DNA from 3 places in the Vibrio panuliri genome. Region 2 is predicted to be linked to each of the others. Evidence: riboswitches for the same ligand, from Rfam matches in the RefSeq annotation. Region 2 holds a riboswitch; each other region holds the start of a gene.
What was found. A riboswitch is a leader RNA that binds a small molecule or an ion and turns the genes downstream of it on or off. The one in region 2 is predicted to bind lysine.
Positions count from the first base shown of each region.

Region 1 (2,278 bases), on a different replicon from region 2:
TGCACCTGATGACGAATCCATGTTCCCCCTTTTTCAGGCTCTTTCGATGAGCCAACAAAGACTGGAATATCATGTCGAAGTGCAGGTACTAGCGTTGATGGGTGAAGGATTTTAGCGCCGAAATTTGCCATTTCAGAGGCTTCGCTAAAGCTAATTTCTGCAATTGGAGCCGCTTTTTCTGCGATACGAGGATCGGTGGTGTAAATGCCGGGTACATCAGTCCAAATCTCTAACCCTTCAGCCTTAACAGCTTCAGCAATCAGTGCGGCACTGTAGTCGCTACCTCCACGACCAAGTGTGGTCGTATTACCATGCTCATCTGAGCCAATAAATCCTTGTGTCACAACAACATGATCTCGGCAAAGTGGCAGTAAGAGCGCTTCTGCTAGTTGCGCCGTTTGGGGTACGTCAGGCTCTGCTTTGCCGAAATTATCGTCAGTACGCAGAACTTGGCGAATATCAAAGCGAACAGCATTGATGCCTCTTTCTCGCAGTAATTGCGCCAAAATGTGTGTAGAGATCAACTCGCCACAAGCGACAAGGTGATCAGTCAATTTGTGGCTTGATTGAATTGAAGCGGCTTCCGCCAAGCTTGTGACGGTATCGAGGATCTTGTACACCTCATTGGCCGTTTCTGTGGCGTCTTTAAGCTCTGCCAGAATGGCGTCGTGAATATTAGCCAGTTTCTGCAGCAGCTCTGTTCTCATTTGCTCATCACTGACACCATTGGCTAATTCAACCAATAGATTGGTGACGCCAGAGCAAGCGCTACTGACAACCAGTTTGGTATTGGGGTTGTTTTCGATAATGACCGCACAGCGGCTCATGGCTTCAAAATTTGCGACACTAGTTCCGCCAAATTTGGCGACATTAAAAGAACTCACAGCGATTCTCCACGGCTTCCTAAATGTTATTGCTGGTTTCCCAACGTCCTTTGTTTTGGTCCGATTAGAACGGACGAGAAGAGAGTGTTGTGCGATATATAGAGGTAAGTTATTTGGTAATAATAATCACCTCAGAAGCGCATCATCAGGCGGCGCTGATGACAGTTGATGAGAGTCAACTCAAGTCAACCGACGACACTAAACCGACAATTTAGCGACGTCTCGGCACTGCTCTCCCTCAATGAATCGTGCTGGAGTTGCGGCTCCACGATGCATCTACCTAGGCAGTGCTCCTCTTCTGTGTTTAATTATTGAACGGTTTTATGTGATCAAAGTCAATCGCTATTTTTACTTAATTTCGATAAAAATTAACAACTATCTCGCAAGTAAATGTATCGCAGTTACATCACTATATAGACTTATGAACAATTGTTCATTGTGAGAACTTGATTTAATGTGGCCTTACCTGAGTTGAACTAAAGTATGCTGCAAGGAGCAATTATGACCATTCAAAGTTTTATTCCACCGCGTCGAATCTTAATGGGGCCGGGACCCTCTGATATTTCTCCTCAAGTATTGCAGGCATTAAGTCGTCCAACGGTTGGTCATTTGGACCCGCTATTTATCGCAATGATGGATGAGTTAAAGCAACTACTAAAGTATGCATTTCAAACCGAAAATGAGTTTACGATTGCAGTATCAGCCCCGGGAAGTGCGGGAATGGAAGCCTGTTTTGTTAACTTAATTGAGGCCGGCGATAAAGTGATTGTGTGCCGTAACGGGGTCTTTGGCGAACGAATGCGTGAAAACGTGATTCGTGCTGGTGGTGAAGCTGTGGTGGTGGATGACGAGTGGGGTGCACCAGTCACGGTTGATAAAGTAGCTCAAGCACTGAAAGACAACCCTGATGCCAAGATGGTCGCATTTGTTCATGCTGAAACGTCAACGGGAGCAGTGTCTGATGCGCAGGCTATTGGTGCATTGGCAAAACAGTATGGTGCTCTTACCATTGTTGATACCGTGACGTCACTTGGTGGCGTACCACTGAAGGTGGATGAATGGCAGTTAGACGCCGTTTACTCGGGCAGTCAGAAATGTCTATCGTGTGTGCCGGGGCTTGCTCCTTTAACGTTTTCAGCACAAGCGATTGAGAAAATTCAGCGCCGCTCAACACCAGTACAGAGTTGGTTTTTAGATCAGAGCTTAGTTTTGGGCTATTGGAGTGGGGAAGGCAAGCGTAGCTATCATCATACAGCGCCAGTAAATAGCCTCTATGCCTTACATGAGGCACTGTTGATACTGAAAAATGAAGGTTTAGAAAATGCATGGCAACGCCATCAAGCGATGCATGAAAAGTTAAAGATTGGGTTAGAAAAGCTCGGTTTTCGTTTTGT
Region 1 is NZ_AP019654.1:376,234-378,511, forward strand. It holds gene lysC (lysine-sensitive aspartokinase 3) at 1-884, opposite strand, end outside; lysine riboswitch at 1,012-1,190, opposite strand; gene GZK95_RS01865 (pyridoxal-phosphate-dependent aminotransferase family protein) at 1,386-2,278, shown strand, end outside.
Region 1: it holds a riboswitch for lysine, as region 2 does, so the genes downstream of both, lysC (lysine-sensitive aspartokinase 3) here and GZK95_RS16445 (Na+/H+ antiporter NhaC family protein) in region 2, are expected to answer to the same signal.

Region 2 (2,278 bases):
CAATAGGAAAGCCTGACTCTGCGTCATTGTCGAGAAAAATCGCGAAGTGAATATCCGCGAATAGATGCAGCAACATAGGATCATCGCGATTCAATCGCATCTCTACCCATTGCTTATTCACTTCAAAACTATCCACGGCAGATAGTAGCTGCTGGTATAACGGACTGTGATTTCTTAATCGATTTAAATGCTCACAAACCAACTGCGGGGTGAGTAATACACCGTTATGAAAGTGCACATTGGGGCGAATTCTAAATGCGATACCAAACTCTGTTGTTTGAAATTGATGAGCTAAATGGGGCTGAAAAGTTCGGCTTGCTGGGTCAAATTTGACCAGTGTATCAAACAATACTCTCGCATACAGACCAGAGTGGATATCAAATAAATCAAGAGGATGACAACGCTCTAGAGGATACGGAATTAAGAAAATAACATCATCTGAGTTGTCTCGATTTTCAGAAAAGGTTTCTAGCCATTTGGGCAGATTCTGTGTGAACCATTCCTGACAATGAAACACCTCGGCAATCTGATAGGCGTCGTTCAAACTGCCCGTTCTAATTTTTGATTGTATTTTACTAAGCAACAACTCTTCAAAACTGCTGAGAATAGCAAAGTGCGACTTGTTACCTCTCCCCCTTCCAGCTGACCAATGAATCCAATCTAGCGTCTGAAGTTTACTCATTATTTTGGACACATTCCGCGTCGAACAAAATAAAACCTCCGCCAGCTCAGGAATGGTAACTTCAACCTCACCATGACCAAAGCTGTCTTCGAGCTGCTTTAGGCGCTGCAAGTGAATAGTGCTGATAAGCTCAGACATATGCTCCCTTGACGTCAAAGAGTCTTTATCGACTCTTGATACACATCCACTAATCTTAGCAGTAGTAGTAGGTCAATAGGCAAAGATGGGGTTAAGAGATCAACGTTTGCATCACTCATAACTTTAGTTTCCTAAACGTATAATCTTGCTAACACACGCCTAATCGAAGTAAACGTTCAAACATTAACCACGGAAGCAGTTGATCATCGAATTTGATTCCCAATTGGCGTGATATAGTTCTTGTTTTGCTCCACCCGCCTGTTATTATGTCGCGGTAAACCCTTAATCAGTAGAGGCGCGCTGCCTAATAGTAACCGAGCGGAGGATGATCCCGATGATGCCGGAGAAAGGAGTCAGCGCCGAAGTCACTTGAGCCGTCATGCTCAGTGGCTGGGTCTGTGTCGAATAGGCACAGAACTGCCATAGTATTATGTCCTATGGAGCGCTACCTGAAGGGGTAACAAGTCTTTTGTCATTTCTTCAGACGTCTTCGTTACACCTCTTTTCGGTAGATCTCCACCTTATAGTTGTAGGTGTAGAGATTATGAACCTCATTAATTTTTCAGACTCTTTGATGTCTGTGGTACCGCCCCTTCTGGCGGTGATTCTGGCAGTCACTACGCGTCGCGTATTGCTGTCACTTGGCGCTGGTATTGTTGCTGGTGCTTTAATGCTCAATCAGTTTTCGCCGTTAGAGACTGCGCATTACCTGTTCAATAAAGTGATTCATTTAGTATGGGCTGACGGTACGTTGAACAGCGAAAACGCCAACATGATCATCTTTATGTTGCTATTGGGCGCACTCATCAGCTTAATGAGTGTCTCTGGTGCAACACAAGCGTTTGCCGATTGGGCTGCAGTACGTTGTAAAGATCGCCGCAGCGCCAAATCTCTGACCGGTCTGATGGTATTCATCTTCTTTATTGACGACTTCTTCCACAGCCTATCCGTGGGTGCGATTTGTCGCCCAGTGACTGACCGTTTCCAAATCTCGCGAGCCAAGCTAGCTTACCTGCTCGACTCAACGGCGGCACCGGTGTGTGTATTAATGCCAATCTCTTCTTGGGGCGCTTACATCATTGCCCTTATCGGCGGTATCATGGCTGCGCACCACGTCACTGACCAAAGCCCAATTTCTGCATTCGTAGAAATGATTCCGATGAACCTCTACGCAGTGTTTACTTTGGTGATGGTCGTGTTTGTCATCGCATTTCAGCTTGATATTGGTCCAATGCGTAAACATGAAGATTGGGCGCTAGAAGGTAAGTTGTGGGACGAATCTCGCGGACGCCCTGTTGGTTTGGATATCGAAACGCCGGAAAACAGCAACGGCGGTATGATTGATATGGTGTTGCCAATTCTGACTCTGACTCTAGCAACCGTGTACTTTATGATTGACTCAGGTTCAGCAGTTCTTACAGAGAAAGGCTTGCCATTTAGCGTCATTGGTTCATTTGA
Region 2 is NZ_AP019655.1:351,991-354,268, reverse strand. It holds gene GZK95_RS16450 (SgrR family transcriptional regulator) at 1-820, opposite strand, end outside; lysine riboswitch at 1,103-1,276, shown strand; gene GZK95_RS16445 (Na+/H+ antiporter NhaC family protein) at 1,365-2,278, shown strand, end outside.

Region 3 (2,278 bases), on a different replicon from region 2:
CAAAGTAATATTAATATCCTAACTAGAATAATACAATTCAATTATTGTAAATTAAATAAAATAAATAATTAGAAAAGCGAGAATGCGAAACTTTTAAGCTCACATCACATTCTATTGTTAACATAAAGCATGAGCACACTGAATAAACAGCAAGCGCTAAGTATAGTGCTTAGTTTCATAACTTCCAGTTAATTTATGAAATAATACCGACTTCATTGATTATCCCCACTTAAGCCTTTATCTCAGAAATAGGGAATAGTTTAAATTGGTATAACTGATTTTTAATTGACCTCCCATAAATGAGACGTATTGTCGAGTAATAACAAGTTAAGTGTTGTATGCAATCACATCGTTATGAGAATTGCCTCCGGCATGATTGTATTAAAACAAATCAAAACCAACAGCGGGGTAGCTATATTTTCATTTGGTTGGATTTATCTCAAGGTGCTTGGTTCAACGAGGGGAGTGTGTTACCAAATAGCCTATCTTGAAACCATTTGTGTATACGCAAATCACTCGAGTATATAATTTCTAGTTAGATGTATTGTAAAAGTGAATCAGATAAGTACAATGACCGTTACCTAATGCACTGCATTGGTTAATGCTAAGTTAACATCTTTGTTATATGGCTTAATCTTTGGTCAGTGCGGTAGAGGCGCGGGAAGAATCAGTAACGTTTGTTGGGGTGATGCCAATGAGCAAGCGTAAAAGGTCTTATCCGCCGAAGTGAACTGGCATATCAAAGCCACTCGCTGGGGTTGCGTTCGAATAGGGGCAACACTGCCATAGTCTATTATTTGTATAACTATGGAGCGCTACTGTAGGGTTGGGTGGAGTGTTCGCTTCCCTGTCGCTATGTTCAACATGCATAGATCTGAAATCTATGTGTCTGCAGTAGATCTCTAACCAATTATTACTGGTTTCGAAGATCATGAGTTTAATCGATTTTGCATCATCTCCTTTATCACTACTGCCTCCAGTAGTGGCACTTACGCTTGCGATTGTTACACGTCGCGTTTTATTGTCGCTAGGCATGGGTATCGTTTTAGGTGCCGTTTTACTGGCTGACTACTCAATGGGCAATGCGCTCACTTACGTGAAAAACACCGTATTTGGCGTCTTTGTTGAAGACGGTTCAATTAACGCGGGCAATATGAGTATTGTTGGTTTCCTAGTATTGCTAGGGATGATGACCGCATTGCTTACCCTATCGGGTGGTACACGTGCTTTTGCTGACTGGGCGCAGTCTCGCGTAAAAAGTAAGCGTGGCGCTAAGTTACTGGCCGCTTTTTTAGGTATTTTCATTTTCATTGATGATTATTTTAATAGTTTGGCAGTTGGCGCAATTTCTCGTCCAGTGACAGACCGCTTCTATGTATCGCGCGCTAAACTGGCTTACATTCTCGACTCTACCGCTGCACCTATGTGTGTCGTCATGCCAGCATCAAGCTGGGGGGCATACATTATGACGATTATCAGTGGCATCCTTGTTTCTCATGGTATTACAGAATACTCAGCACTGGGCGCGTATATGCGTTTGGTACCGATGAACTTCTATGCGATCTTCGCGCTTCTAATGGTGTTTGCGGTTGCATGGTTTGGTTTAACCGTCGGCAAAATGCGCGATCATGAAATCGCTGCTTCACAAGGCAGAGGCTTTGACAATCAGCAAAGTGATGATTTGGAAGCCGCTCGTGAATTGGATGAAGAGTTAGACATTGCCGAAAGCGACAAAGGTAAGGTGTCTGATCTGGTTCTGCCTATCGTGGCTTTGGTTGTCGCGACCGTTGCTTCTATGCTTTACACAGGTGGTCAAGCGCTGGAAGAAATGGGTAAACCATTTGCTTTACTAGGCGCGTTTGAGAACACCAATGTTGGCACCTCTTTGATTTACGGTGGTCTAGTTGGTTTGTTTGTTGCGTTGTTTACCGTATTCAAACAGGGTTTACCTGTTGCTGATATTAATCGCACACTTTGGATTGGCGCAAAATCGATGTTTGGTGCGATTCTAATCCTCATCTTCGCTTGGTCTATTGGTACAGTGATTGGCGACATGAAAACAGGTAGCTATCTGTCGACATTGGCGCAAGGCAATATCGATCCACGATGGTTACCAGTGATCCTATTCTTGCTCTCAGGGGTGATGGCATTCTCGACAGGCAGTTCTTGGGGAACATTCGGTATTATGTTGCCAATCGCGGGTGATATGGCAGGCAACACGGATATTGCATTGATGCTACCGATGTTAAGTGCTGTGCTTGCTGGTTCAGTGTTTGGT
Region 3 is NZ_AP019654.1:1,210,186-1,212,463, forward strand. It holds lysine riboswitch at 643-826, shown strand; gene GZK95_RS05510 (Na+/H+ antiporter NhaC family protein) at 932-2,278, shown strand, end outside.
Region 3: it holds a riboswitch for lysine, as region 2 does, so the genes downstream of both, GZK95_RS05510 (Na+/H+ antiporter NhaC family protein) here and GZK95_RS16445 (Na+/H+ antiporter NhaC family protein) in region 2, are expected to answer to the same signal.